DNA from 3 places in the Arthrobacter sp. SLBN-100 genome. Region 1 is predicted to be linked to each of the others. Evidence: riboswitches for the same ligand, from Rfam matches in the RefSeq annotation. Region 1 holds a riboswitch; each other region holds the start of a gene.
What was found. Region 1 has a riboswitch for cyclic di-AMP ahead of FBY31_RS17290 (hypothetical protein). Riboswitches for the same ligand answer to the same signal wherever they lie in the genome.
Positions count from the first base shown of each region.

Region 1 (4,314 bases):
CCTGGTCCTGAACGTGGACACCCGGGAGGTGACCCGGGCGGGCGAGGAACTCCAGCTCACGGCCACCCAATTCGAATTGCTCCGTTATTTGATGGAAAACCCCAAGCGGGTGATCAGCAAGGCGCAGATCCTGGACCGCGTCTGGGACTACGACTTCGGCGGCCAGGCCAACATCGTGGAGCTGTATATCTCCTACCTGCGCAAGAAGGTGGATGCCGTGCACCCGCCCATGATCCACACGGTGCGCGGCGCCGGATACGTCATCAAGCCTGCTGAGTAGGCGCACCATGGCCTCGCAACAGGTTGCGCCCCATCCCCGGAGCTGGCTCAAGCCCGGCACCTGGCACCTGCGCACCCGCCTGATCCTCCTTGCCATGGCCCTGCTGATCGCCATCTGCGGCGCGGTGGGCGTGGTCAGCTATGCCTCAATGGACGCATTCCTCACCCGCCAACTCGACGGACAGCTCAGCCAGGCCGCGGAACGGTCGAACGATCCCGGCCGCCCGCCCATGGGCGGTTTCAACGGAAGGGACCCGCTGGACGCCCGCGGCCAGAGCGTAGGAACCCTGAACGCGCGTATCCTCAATGGGCAGGTTAACAGCGCCGGGTTCCTGGCGCCGGACACCACCCGTTCGGCGTTGTCTGCCGAGGACAAGCAGGCCCTGCTGGCCCTGGCCACGGATGCGCAGCCAGTGGACCGTACCCTCTCCAACGGCGATTACCGGTTGATAGCCGTTAAGACGAATTTCGGGGATGTGCTGGTGACCGGACTCCCCCTTGCTGCCAAGGAGAGCACACTCACCTCCCTGGTGTGGACCTTTGTGTTCGTCTCCCTGGGCGGCCTGCTGCTCATCGGACTGGTGGGGACCGTGCTGATCCGCCGCACCATGAAGCCCCTCGAGCAGCTGTCAGAGGTAGCCACCCGCGTTTCACAGCTGCCGCTGGACGCCGGCGAGGTGGCACTGGCGGTGCGGGTGCCGCCGTCGAACTCCAACCCGGGAACGGAAGTGGGCAGCGTGGGCCACGCGCTCAACCTCATGCTGGACAACGTGGCCTACGCGCTGCAGGCGCGGCAGAGGAGCGAAACCAAGGTGCGGCAGTTCGTGGCCGACGCCTCGCACGAACTGCGCACTCCACTGACGGCGATCCGCGGCTATACGGAACTGATGCGGATGACGGAGGACTTCACTCCCGATGGCCAAAAATCGCTGGCCCGCGTGCAGAGCCAGTCGGAGCGGATGACCGCCCTGGTGGAAGACCTGCTGCTGCTGGCACGGCTCGATGAGGGGCAGCCGCTCAAGCTCAGCGCGGCGGACCTGACGCAACTGGTCATTGAGTGCGTCAGCGACGAAAAGGTGATGGCGCCGGGCCATATCTGGCGGCTGGAGCTTCCTGACGAGCCCGTCGTGGTCAACGGTGACGCCTCCCAGCTGCGCCAGGTCCTGATGAACCTGCTGTCCAACGCACGCAAGCACACTCCCCCGGGGACCACGGTGGTCACAGGCGTAGGCAAGTCTCCTGAAGGGGCAGCGGCAGTAACGGTAACGGACGACGGCGGCGGGATCCCTGCAGAATTCGTGGACAACGTCTTTTCACGCTTCGCCCGCGCAGACGCGGCTCGAAAGGTCGCAGGAGACCAGTCGGGTGCGTCAGCAACGGAGGGTACGAGCGGTCTTGGGCTGTCCATCGTGGAGTCCATTATCGAGGCGCATGGAGGAAAGGTAACGGTGACGTCACAGCCGGGACGCACACAGTTCGCCCTGCAGCTGCCTATCCGGGGGCCTTTGCAGCAAGGCGACGCGCCGTCATCGTGATCTCTGTTACCAAAATGTGACTTGTGCTTTGAATTCCTGTACCGTCGTTTAGGTACGGTTCCCGTTCGGGCCGTATATCCGGATGACGCCAAGCTCTGCCACTTCCCGGATTTCTCTTGAACCAAGGCAGAGGCGGGGGACCCACCGTCCCGGGCACTGATTGCCCTTGGGGTTAAGCCAGCACGTGATCTTTCCGTCTGGCCGGATGCCCTCATCCGAACCCGACAGCTAACTCCGCAGGTGTGAGAGGCGATTCATCATGTTCAAATTCCTGGCACAGCCACGCCCGAAAAACGAGTCTGCACCGCAGTCCGCACCGGAAACCGGGAAATTCCCTTCTGTCGGTAAGCGCGCGGCCGTACTTGCCGCATCCGCTGCACTCCTCGTAGGAGTCGGGGCGGCCGGACAGGCTACCGAGTCCAGCATCCGGGTTGCCGCCACCGAAACCCAAGCCGCTGAGGCGCACTCCAACCTGAGCATTGAGAAGAGCGAAATCCGGGCCAACCCGGCGCCCGCTCCCGCCGCCGAGGAGATCGCGGTGGCCCCGCAGGCGGCAGAGCCGGCACCGGCTCCCGCTCCCGAGCCGGCACCGGCGGCCGCTCCCGAACCGGCACCGGCTCCCGAGCCCGCCCCCGCGCCTGCTGCCGCTCCTGAGCCGGCACCCGTCGTCGCGGTTAATGACCCCGCCGGTGCCCAGGCTTACGCCGCCGGCCAGCTTGGCAGCTACGGCTGGGCTCCGGACCAGATGCAGTGCCTGCAGACCCTCTGGACCAAGGAGTCCGACTGGACCACCACGGCCACCAACGCAAGCAGTGGCGCGTACGGCATCGTCCAGTCCCTGCCCGCTGAAAAGATGGCAAGCGCCGGTCCGGACTACCTCACCAACTACCGCACGCAGATCAACTGGGGCCTGAACTACATCCAGGAGCGCTACCAGTCCCCTTGTGGCGCGCTGAACTTCCACCTGTCCAACAACTGGTACTAGGCGCGTAGTGGCGGACCTTAAAGCCGGAAGGAAATGACCGTCCGGCCGTCGTCCTTGCCGGTTTCGACGGCGACCGCGCTGTAGTCCTGGATGTGAAGTACGCCGGCGGGCAGCGGGCCGGTGTTGGATCCCACCGCCACAGTCCGGATGCCGGCGGCCACTCCTGCGGCGATTCCCGCCGGAGCGTCTTCGAAGACCACGACGTCAACGGGATCCACGCCAAGGTTAGCCGCGGCCTTCAGGTATCCCTCTGGATCCGGCTTGCCACGGGTCACCAGTTCAGCGGTCACCGCTATGGCTGGCATGGGCAGCCCGGCGGCGTTCATGCGGATTTCGGCCAGGATGCGGTCGGCCGACGTGACCAGGGCAACGGCCTCCGCCGGCAGGTCTGCCAGCAGCCGGGCGGCGCCGGGCAGGGGCACGATGCCGTCCGTTCGGACGCGTTCCATCGCCCCGAGTTCCGCCGTAAGTGCCGTCACGTCGGCACCGGCGGGAGCAAACCGGGTGACTGTATCGCGCGCCTGGACGCCGTGCGATGTCCGGAGAATCTCACCGAGGTCCAGTCCGTAGCGCGCCGCAAACTCACCCCACACCTGCTCCACCACCGCAGTGGAATCGACCAGGGTGCCGTCCATGTCAAAGAGGACGGCACTGCAGGTCAGGGTCCGGATTGCTGCAGGGGCCGAAACATTCATGGTCCCCATTCTGCCCCAGGATCCCGGGCGGCCTGATCTTAGGCCGCGGATCCCGGACGCCACCCCTGAGCCGTACTGGCCCGGCGCGGGTCAGCTTTCGCGGCCCGGGATGTATTGGACCGCCCACCTGTTGCCGTCGGGATCAGCAAAATAGACGAAGTGGCCCCAGGCCTGCACGTCCACGTCGCTGACGTCCACCCCGTTGTTTTTCAGGTACTGGTGGGCCGCGTGGATGTCATTGACAACCAGCTGGAGATTCGAGCCGGTGCCGGGAGGCGCGTCGATCAGCCCTTCCCCGATGCAGATCGAACAGGCTGAGCCGCGGGGCGTCAGCTGGACAAAGCGGATGGAGTCCGAGGGCCGCTCATCGAAGTCCGCATTGAATCCCACCTTGTTGACGTAGAAATCCTTGGCGCGGTCCACGTCCGATACAGGGACAAACACAAGTTCCAGTTTCCAGTCCATCCACACAGGCTAGCGGCGGGACGGGGAATGGAAAAGGGTTGAGCGCTACCCCGCGATGCCGTAAAGCCTGTCGCCCGCGTCCCCGAGACCGGGAACGATGTACGACTTCGCGTTGAGCTTTTCATCGATGGAGGCCAGGACGATGGTGACGTTCGCGCCGGAGAGTTCTTCCTCCAGCTTGGCCAGTCCTTCCGGGGCGGCCAGGAGGCAGATGCAGGTCACGTCGGAGGCGCCGCGCCTGAAGAGGAACTTGATGGCTTCGCGCAGGGTCCCGCCGGTGGCCAGCATGGGGTCCAGGACGAAGATTTGCCGGTCCGTGAGGTCTTCCGGGAGGCGTTCGGCATAGGTGATGATG
Region 1 covers NZ_VFMY01000001.1:3,736,802-3,741,115, reverse strand. The annotation lists gene FBY31_RS17300 (response regulator transcription factor) at 1-280, shown strand, start outside; gene FBY31_RS17295 (HAMP domain-containing sensor histidine kinase) at 288-1,814, shown strand; cyclic di-AMP (ydaO/yuaA leader) riboswitch at 1,924-2,068, shown strand; gene FBY31_RS17290 (hypothetical protein) at 2,074-2,799, shown strand; gene FBY31_RS17285 (HAD-IA family hydrolase) at 2,817-3,494, opposite strand; gene FBY31_RS17280 (glyoxalase superfamily protein) at 3,585-3,959, opposite strand; gene upp (uracil phosphoribosyltransferase) at 4,005-4,314, opposite strand, start outside.

Region 2 (4,314 bases), 140 kb from region 1:
GATTCAACTTCCAGGTTCGAAGCCGGAGCGGAGTCACGCTGGACGTTGGCGTCAGCAGCGTTGGCTGCCAGGCCGCTGGTCAGGACCAGGCCGGAAGCGGCTGCGATCACTGCTGCCTGGCGTCCAACGCCTCCTGCATTGCCGCCTACAGCTTTGGCAATAATGGCGAGCGAATTGGTTTTGGTGACCTCGGCGCGATGCCGTGCGGTTGCACGAGTAGTCATCAGTTCTCTCTTTCGTTTTCCCCGGTCGCCTTGTAGGCAGACAGGGGGTTTGGACGTGCCGGCATCTTGGGGGTACGCCGGCACGTCACGAACGGGGATGTATAGCGAAAATGCGTTTGGGCAAAGAAAAAGCTCTTGGACCCGGAGGTCGAAGAACTAGTTCATGGTGAAGAATGCGGAGGAGCCGGTGGCGGCAGCCGCGTGCAGCAGCGTCCCCTGGGAGGGGTTCAGTGCGCTGATCATCATGCCGTTGCCGACGTAGATGCCAACGTGCGCGCCGCCGTTCTGCATGACCAGGTCACCAGGCTGTGGAGTGGAAGTCGGCTTCATAACAGTCCACGCATTGGTGCGGGGAATGCTGATGCCGGCCTGTGCGTAGACCCACTGGGTGAAGCCCGAGCAGTCCCAGCCGGTGACGGGGCTGGTGCCGCCCCAGACGTAGGAGCGGCCAATGCCGGTGTACGCGATGGCAGCAATGCCTGAAGTGGAAGCAGAAGAGGCGGTTTCGGCCAGCTTCTCCACGGTGGAGGCAGCGGTTCCGGTGGCAGCCGTTCCGTTACCTGAGGCAGTGGACTGGGTACGTACGGCCTGCACCCTGGGAGCCGCAGTGGTCTTGACCACCGGGCGCTCGAAGGAGACGGTGGCCGTGGGCGCCGCAGTAACGGCAAGGGCGCTCTGCGCTGAACCGGACTCGGCGGAGGCGGACACACCAGGGGTGGTGTCTGCGGCGGTGGCCGGCAAGCCCATGCTCAGGATGAGGCCGGAGGCAGCTGCGATAACGGCAGCCTGGCGACCAACTGTCCCGGCATTGGCACTAACAGCTTTGGACACAGTGTCCAAAGGGTTGGTGCGAACCGTTTGCGCACGGTGGCGCGCAGAATTATGGCGTGAAGACACGAAGGTAGCCTCTCCCAATGCCTGCGAGGTGAGCTGTCGGATTCGGATGGGAGTCACCCGGCCACGCGGCTTCCAAGGAAGCTTTGCGACTTAACCCCAAGGCCTTCCCATGGAAAGGCCAAAATTGGTTCCCCCGCCCCTGCCAGACGATGTCATGCGAACGGACCTTGAGCGGTGGCAGAGCTAGGCAATCCGCACAAGAGCGTCAACTTCGGAAAAGTTGACGCGAGTTAGACGGTACAGCAGTTTTGATTGAATGTCACATTCAGGTCACGGCAACTCAAGAGCATCTGATAGCTCATTGTCACTTGACTACAGCCAGCCAGTGGGGTCAACCACTTCACCATTGACTTGGACTTCGAAGTGCAGGTGGCAGCCCGTGGAGGCCCCCGTAGTGCCGCTGAGCGCGACAACTTCCCCGCGGGATACCGTCTGGCCTTCCTTCACGTTGAAGGACGACAGGTGGTTGTAGGTGGTTTCCAGGCCGTTGCCGTGGTCAATCACAACGCGGTTGCCGCCACCGAACTGGTGCCAGCCCACAAACGTAACGGTTCCGGTTGCCGCAGCCATGACCGAGGTGCCGCACTGGGCCACATAGTCCTGTCCGCGGTGAAAGTCTCCCGTGCCGCCGGTGATGGGGCTGACCCGGTAGCCGAACGGCGAGGCGGTGCTCATCACGGTGAGCGGGGCGCCAAGGCTTCCGGCCGAGGCGGCGCGGCTGATGGCGCCGGCCGACTGGGCGCTCAGCAGCTGCTTCAGCTTGCCGTCGGGGTCAGCCTGGGTGACAACGGCGGAGCGGCTGAAGTCAATCTGGGCTCCGGCTTCCGCGGAAACCTGGGGCTGGGGCGTCACAGAGGAGGCGGCTACCGGGGTGGCGCCCGAGGCGTCGGTGGCCATGACGGGACTGGTGGCCGGAACTGTCACAGTGAGGACCAGGCCGGTGGCGGCAAGGGCCATGCCGGCCTTCTGGCCGATGCCGCTGGCCCCGGCGAACTCGGTGATCTGGCGGAAGGGACCCCGACGCCGGCGAGCATCACGGTGCGGATCGCGGGGGCGCTCCGAGGTGATGACTTCGACAACGCGCGGTGTCGAAGCGGGGCCCGCCGCGCGGCGGCGACCCCTGGAATTCTGCATGGTCAAGAAGGGTTCCTCTCTGGAAAGCCTGCGGAGTTAGCTGTCGGATTCGGGTCAGAGAGTTCAAAGACCCGGTCCGCCGTAAGCAAGCTTCGGCACAGAGATATCCCGTTAAGGATCCTTCGCTGGAAGAGGCTTGCTGCTGACGGACTTCACCCCAAGGCAGTCCCCCGCTGCCGGTTGTGGTTCCCCCGCCTCTGCCAGTTACGACTCGCACTCCTGATCCGCTGGCAGAGCTCGGCTCCAGATCAGGTAACGCTTTAATATCAACGCTTGGTTCAACTATAGAGGCTTAAGCCGCTTGGTAACAATTCCGTTATCTTCGCGTAAGTGGCCGCTCGTAGGGTAACGCGCCGCTAGCCGGCAGGCTGGCGGATGGCAACAAACACGTGTGCGGCAACCTCGGGCGGCAGTTCCAGGGCCCCTTCAATCCCTGCAACCCGGACGGAAATATAGTCGCCCACCCGTTCCAGCGATACGGCTGCACCCGGACGGATACCGCCTTCATCGAGCTGGGACAGCAGTTCCGGCTCCACCTGGATGGGCTCCGCGAGCCTGCTCACGGTCACCTCAGATGCCGGACCGTAGGATTTCATTGCTTCAAGGAGGCTGATGGCACCGTCGGCGAAGCCCAATGAGGGCGTACCGCCCAAGGCCGCCAAACCGGGAATCGGATTCCCGTACGGAGACTCCGTGGGGTGGTTGAGCATCTCATAGATGCGCCGCTCCACCCGTTCGCTCATGACATGCTCCCAGCGGCAGGCTTCGTCATGGACGTAGGCCCAGTCCAGTCCGATAACATCCGCGAGCAGGCGCTCGGCAAGGCGGTGCTTGCGCATGACCTCCGTGGCGCGCTTCCGTCCCGTTTCAGTGAGCTCAAGGTGCCGGTCTCCGGAGACGACCACCAGGCCGTCCCGCTCCATCCTGCCGATGGTCTGGGAGACGGTGGGCCCTGAGTGGCGGAGCCGCTCGGCGATGCGCGCACGAAGAGCGACGATATTCTCTTCTTCAAGCTCCAAAATGGTCCGAAGGTACATTTCCGTTGTGTCGATCAGATCCGTCATCCAGCTCAGCTCCTAGAGCGCAGTACCTTGCGTTGTCCCACCGTATCGCCTTCACTGCGACGTAGTCCGTGGAAAAGCTTAGCCTATTTTGACTTTGTCCGAATAGTTCACCCCTGTGCTGCGCGGGCGTCTCATTGGCTGGACTATGGTGGCCCAGGTTCCCGCCGAAACAGCGCTTCAGGCAGAATAGGGAAGGCCCTGGTTGCAGTCACCGCCGACTGCCGGCCGCCAACAACCGTCCGGACCAAAGTTATGTCCATGCCGAAATTGGAGCACCTGTGAGCGAAACCAGCATCACTATTCCCGCCGACCTCCTGCCCAAGGACGGACGGTTCGGCGCCGGGCCTTCCAAGGTCCGGCAGGAACAGATTGATGCGCTGTCAGCCGCGTCAAAGAACATCCTCGGCACGTCCCACCGCCAGGCCCCGGTTAAGAACCTGGTGGGCTCTGTCCGCGAAGGCCTGAGCCAGTTCTTCCGGGCACCTGACGGGTACGAAGTGGTGCTCGGCGTGGGCGGCTCCACCGCTTTCTGGGATATTGCCAGCTTTGGCCTGGTCGAGAAGAAGGCCCAGCACCTTTCCTTTGGTGAATTCGGGTCCAAGTTCGCCGCAGCAACCAACAAGGCCCCCTTCCTGGACGCGTCCTCCATCATCAAATCCGAACCCGGCACCCGCCCCTCAGCGCAGGCAGAAGCAGGCGTGGATGTGTACGCCTGGCCGCAGAACGAGACCAGCACAGGCGTTTCGGCCCCCGTGCAGCGCGTTGCCGGCGTGGACGAAGGTGCGCTGGTCCTGGTGGACGCCACCTCTGCCGCAGGCGGTCTGGACGTCGATGTGGCACAAAGTGACGTTTACTACTTTGCTCCGCAGAAAAACTTTGCTTCCGACGGCGGGCTCTGGCTTGGGCTGTTCTCCCCGGCCGCCCTGGAACGGGCAGCACGGATCAAGGCCAGCGACCGCTGGATTCCGGATTTCCTGGATTTGCAGACGGCCATC
Region 2 covers NZ_VFMY01000001.1:3,880,140-3,884,453, reverse strand. The annotation lists gene FBY31_RS17930 (NlpC/P60 family protein) at 1-224, opposite strand, end outside; gene FBY31_RS17925 (C40 family peptidase) at 381-1,055, opposite strand; cyclic di-AMP (ydaO/yuaA leader) riboswitch at 1,126-1,286, opposite strand; gene FBY31_RS17920 (M23 family metallopeptidase) at 1,434-2,255, opposite strand; cyclic di-AMP (ydaO/yuaA leader) riboswitch at 2,266-2,477, opposite strand; gene FBY31_RS17915 (metal-dependent transcriptional regulator) at 2,612-3,319, opposite strand; gene serC (phosphoserine transaminase) at 3,598-4,314, shown strand, end outside.
Region 2: another riboswitch for cyclic di-AMP. It lies ahead of FBY31_RS17920 (M23 family metallopeptidase); the one in region 1 lies ahead of FBY31_RS17290 (hypothetical protein).

Region 3 (4,314 bases), 2.8 Mb from region 1:
GGGAACGGAGGGCACGACGACGGGCGGCGGGCTGGGTGCCACGGGCAAGGCGGGTGCGGGGGCAGGATTTGCCGGCGCCGGGTTGTTAGGTGCCGGATTGCCGGGTGCGGGGTCGTCGGGTACGCGATTTGCCGGTGCGGGGACGGGCGGAGCGGGCGGTCGGACGGCAGCCGCTGCGGCTGCCCTGGCTGCCGCTTCGGCCTGCTGCCGGGCCTGCTCTTCGGCTGCGGCGCGCTTGGCGGCCTGCGCTGCCTCATAAGCGGCAAGTGCCGCCTGGCCCTGCCGGTAGGCTCCCTCAACTTCCGCCGTCGTGCCCTTGAGGGAGGCCAGTTGGGCTGTCAACTCCTCGCTGCGCTGCCGGCTTTCCGCCACCTGGCGCGCCATCGCCTCCTGCGCGGACCGGGCGGCGTCGAGCTTGGCCTTGGCTTCAAGGGACAGCCGCTCACGTTCGGCTCTGGCAGCACTTTCCTGGGCAGCCAACGAGGATGCGATCCGGCCACCGGCTTCGGCCTTTGTGACCAGCCCCGCCGTTTTGTCCCCGACGATTTGCACCACGTTGAGCCCCTGAATGCTGTTGGCCTGGATCGCATCCAGGGCAACGAAGAATCCCATGGTGGTGCCGCCGGTTTTGTAGGACTGGGCCGCGAGGGCACCAAGTTCCTTCCGGTGCCGGGACAGATCGGCGTTGGCCTGTGAGACCTGGGCGGTGAGGGCCTCCACTCTTGCGCTGGCACTCTGCAGCGCAGAGTCTGTGACAGCATAGTCGGCTGCCGACTGGACGGCGGCTGTACCCAAGGACTCGGACTGGGCCTGCAGGTCACCCAAAAGGCCGTCAATCCTGCTGATTTCAGCGGCCTTGCCAGCCTCGGTCTGCTTTGCTTCCTGCACATCCTCCCAGGAGGGGTAATCGCCGGTCGGGTCGCTTTCCGCTGCGCCCGCCGGTGCCAGCCCCAGTATTGCGGTCAGGGCCACCAGAAGCGCCGCCGGCAGGAGGGACCGGGCTTTTGTAACGAACCGAGACATAGTCCGGAAGTTTACCGGCTTCAACCTCTGGTTGAAGGCCAGCGTCCTGACATCGTTATGCAGCGGAGACCTCCCGCTTCCTCCCGGCGGGCAGGACGGTGCACTTCAGAGGTGCTGGCTGAACCAGGCGAGGGTGTCTTTCCAGGCGGCTGTGGCCTGGGCCTCGTTGTACTGGTCACCGGTGTCATTGTGGAACGCGTGGCCCACACCGGGGTAGACAGTGAGCTGATGGACAACGTCGGTGGCAGCGAGCGCATCCTTGAGCGCCGGCATGGCACCCGTGATGCGTTGATCCAGCTCTGCATATACACCGAAGACCGCAGGCTTGATCCCCGGCACCTTGCCCAGGTCAGGGGCGGGCCCATAAAAAGCCGAGGTCGCCTTCAGCCCGTCCAGCTCTGTGGCTGCCTGCCAGGTGATGCCGCCACCGAAACAGTAACCGGTCATGGCAATTCGTTCACCCTCCACGAAGTCCTGGCCCCGGAGGTACTCCAGTGCCGCTCCAAAGTCGGCGATGTGCCGCTGGGCCCCGGCCGTGGTGAGGGCGCCGGGAACAGCATCGCGGTCCATGCCGGCGGTTCCGCCTTCCCGGCTCAGCAGGTCCAGGGCAAGGGCCACGTAGCCCTCTTTCGCGAAGCGTCGCGCCACGTCCTGGATGTGGGGTGTCAGGCCACGGTTCTCGTGGCAGATCAGCACTGCAGGACGGGGCCCGGTCGACTCCGGGCGGGCCAAGTAGGCGCTGACAGAGGTTCCGCCGGACGGAAACTGGACGGTCGCCGTCGTCATTCCAGCAGCACCCTCAGGTACGGAGAGCGGGCTTTTCGCCCCGGGCACCGCACCGGAACCGGCCGTTCCGGAGGCAGTCGACGCAGAGGCCTCGGGCGCGGGAATCGGGTCGGTGCTGCGGGGCATCTCACTGGGCGTGCAGCCGACCAGCAGCATCGCGGCCGCGGCAGCCGCCATACTGCCGGTAATGAAGGCCACCCGCCGGGTGAACGTCCGGTGGCTTAAAGTCCCGGCGCGGTAGTCGTCAAAGAATTCTTCGATCAGATACTTCTCATACTTGCCGAGCTGAGTCACGGGGCCTCCTCTGAGTGCGCTCATCCTCCTACCCTCTGCCCTCGCGGACAAGATTCAGCCACCCCATTCCGGCGGAGCTTTATTACTTTGTGACAAACAACACCTGGCGGCGTACGGCGTTTCTATCTCCTGAGGTCAAGGCCCGGTGTAGGAAGAATCCAATCATTTGCTAAATACGAGAGAAGCCGCTCGTATGTTACCCAAACGTGACAATCGGTCCCGGTGCGGGCTATGGTCTTCAGGTGTCCCTCCCAGACCGGGACATTCCCATCAGTATGCCGAGCCCTGCCACTGATCCGGGATTCAATCGCTTTCCAGCTGGCAGGGACGGGGGAACCACATTTCCGCGGCCTCCTCAGAGGCCTTGGGGTCAAGTCGATAGCGCCCTCCGTTCCGTTCGGAGCCGCTCCCGGCCGGGTATCTCCAACCCGAACCCGACAGCTCACCCCGCAGGCATGGGAGAGGCGATCAACCGTGTCAAAAAATTCCACCACCGCCCGTCACCGCGCGACTCCGGCCCGCTCAATCGCGCTCCAGGGCTTGGCTGTATCAGCCAAGTCGCTTGGCCGCCCGGCGCTCGCCGTAGCAGCAGCTTCCGGCATTGCCTTCGGTGTGGGCGCCCCGGCCCACGCAGGCGTAACCGGACCGGACACCACCGAGACCACTAACACCCAGGCTTACACTGCGCCCGCCGCTGCCGTCGCTGCTCCCGCAGCAGCTGCCGCCAACGTGCACACTGTGGTTTCGGGTGACACCTTGGGTGCCATCTCGGCTGCCTACGGCGTCAGCCTCAATGACGTTCTGTCGGCCAACGCCCTGGCGATCTCCGCGATCATCTACCCCGGCGACCAGATTCAGATCCCGGGCGCCGGGTATGTTGCAGCTGCTCCGGCCGCTGCTCCGGCACCCGTCGCCGCTCCTGCTCCGGCCGCCGCTCCTGCACCCGTTCAGGCAGCCGCTGCCCCGGCTCCGGCCAACACTGGAGTGAACGTGTCCTACGCTTCAGCTCCGGCAGCTGCCACCGGTTCGGGCGCGGGCGCTGCCATCCTGGCGTCGGCCTACGGCCAGGTGGGCGTCCAGCAGGACTGCACCGCCATGGTGGAGAAGGCCCTGCGCTCGGTGGGTAAGAGTGTTGGCGACCTGGCTCCCGGCCAGTTCTTCCAGTACGGCTCCGTTGTGGGCACCCCCGCTGCCGGTGACCTGGTGATCACCGCCGGCCACGTCGGCGTGTACGCCGGCAACGGCCAGGTTGTCAGCGGCGGCGTGGACGGTTACAAGACCGAGGTCCACTCCATCAGCTGGCTCGGGGGCGCTTCCTTCGTCCACGTAGCGTAGCCACACCACCCGGACAGGGGCGGCAGGCGGGATTATCCCCGCCTGCCGCCCCTGTTTCGTTGTTGGCGCTCGCTGCAACCCCGTCCGCCGGGTGCCGGCTGTGCACGTCCCGTCAGCTCAGGTGCCGCAGAAGGTCTGGTAACTGCCGAAGTCCTCCGGCGCTCCCTCGGCATAGCGCTCCAGCCCCGGGCGCTCCTGGTATGGGGCACGGACAACGTCCACGAGCCGGTTAAATGGATCGAGGTCGCCGTCAGTTGCTGCGGCGAGCGCCTCCTCCACCAGGTGGTTGCGCGGAATGTAGGCGGGGTTGACCTGGTCCATCAGGCCGGCGTCGGGTTGCAGGGCCTGCCACCGTTCGGCCCAGGCGTCGAAAGCCGCGAGGTCCAGGACCATGCCTCGGGCGGGCCGCTGGTTTCCCCGCGCCGCGTGGCCGAGATTCCGGAAGAACGAGGTGTAGTCCACGGGCCCGTCCTTGAGTATGGCGATCACGCCGTCCACCACCTGCGATGCTTCTTCTGCCTCCGGGCTCCCGGCGGCACTCTCCTTCAGGCCCAGTTTGGTTTTCATGCCGGCGAACCAGGCGTCACTGTACTGGCGGCGGAACGCGCCCAGGGCTTCCACTGCGGGGGCTACGGCCTGTTCCTGGTCTTCGTTGATGAGCGGCAGCATTGCCTCGGCAAGGCGGGCGAGGTTCCATTCGGCCACCACCGGCTGGTTGGCGTAGGCGTAGCGGCCGCCGACGTCGATGGAGCTGTAGACGGCCGCCGGGTTGAAGGCGTCCATAAACGCGCAGGGGCCGTAGTCGATGGTTTCGCCGGAGATGGTGATGTTGTCTGTGTTCATGACGCCATGGACGAAGCCCACCAGCATCCACCG
Region 3 covers NZ_VFMY01000001.1:891,234-895,547, forward strand. The annotation lists gene FBY31_RS04150 (lytic transglycosylase domain-containing protein) at 1-1,023, opposite strand, end outside; gene FBY31_RS04155 (dienelactone hydrolase family protein) at 1,129-2,103, opposite strand; cyclic di-AMP (ydaO/yuaA leader) riboswitch at 2,402-2,574, shown strand; gene FBY31_RS04160 (LysM peptidoglycan-binding domain-containing protein) at 2,578-3,438, shown strand; gene FBY31_RS04165 (protein adenylyltransferase SelO) at 3,556-4,314, opposite strand, start outside.
Region 3: another riboswitch for cyclic di-AMP. It lies ahead of FBY31_RS04160 (LysM peptidoglycan-binding domain-containing protein); the one in region 1 lies ahead of FBY31_RS17290 (hypothetical protein).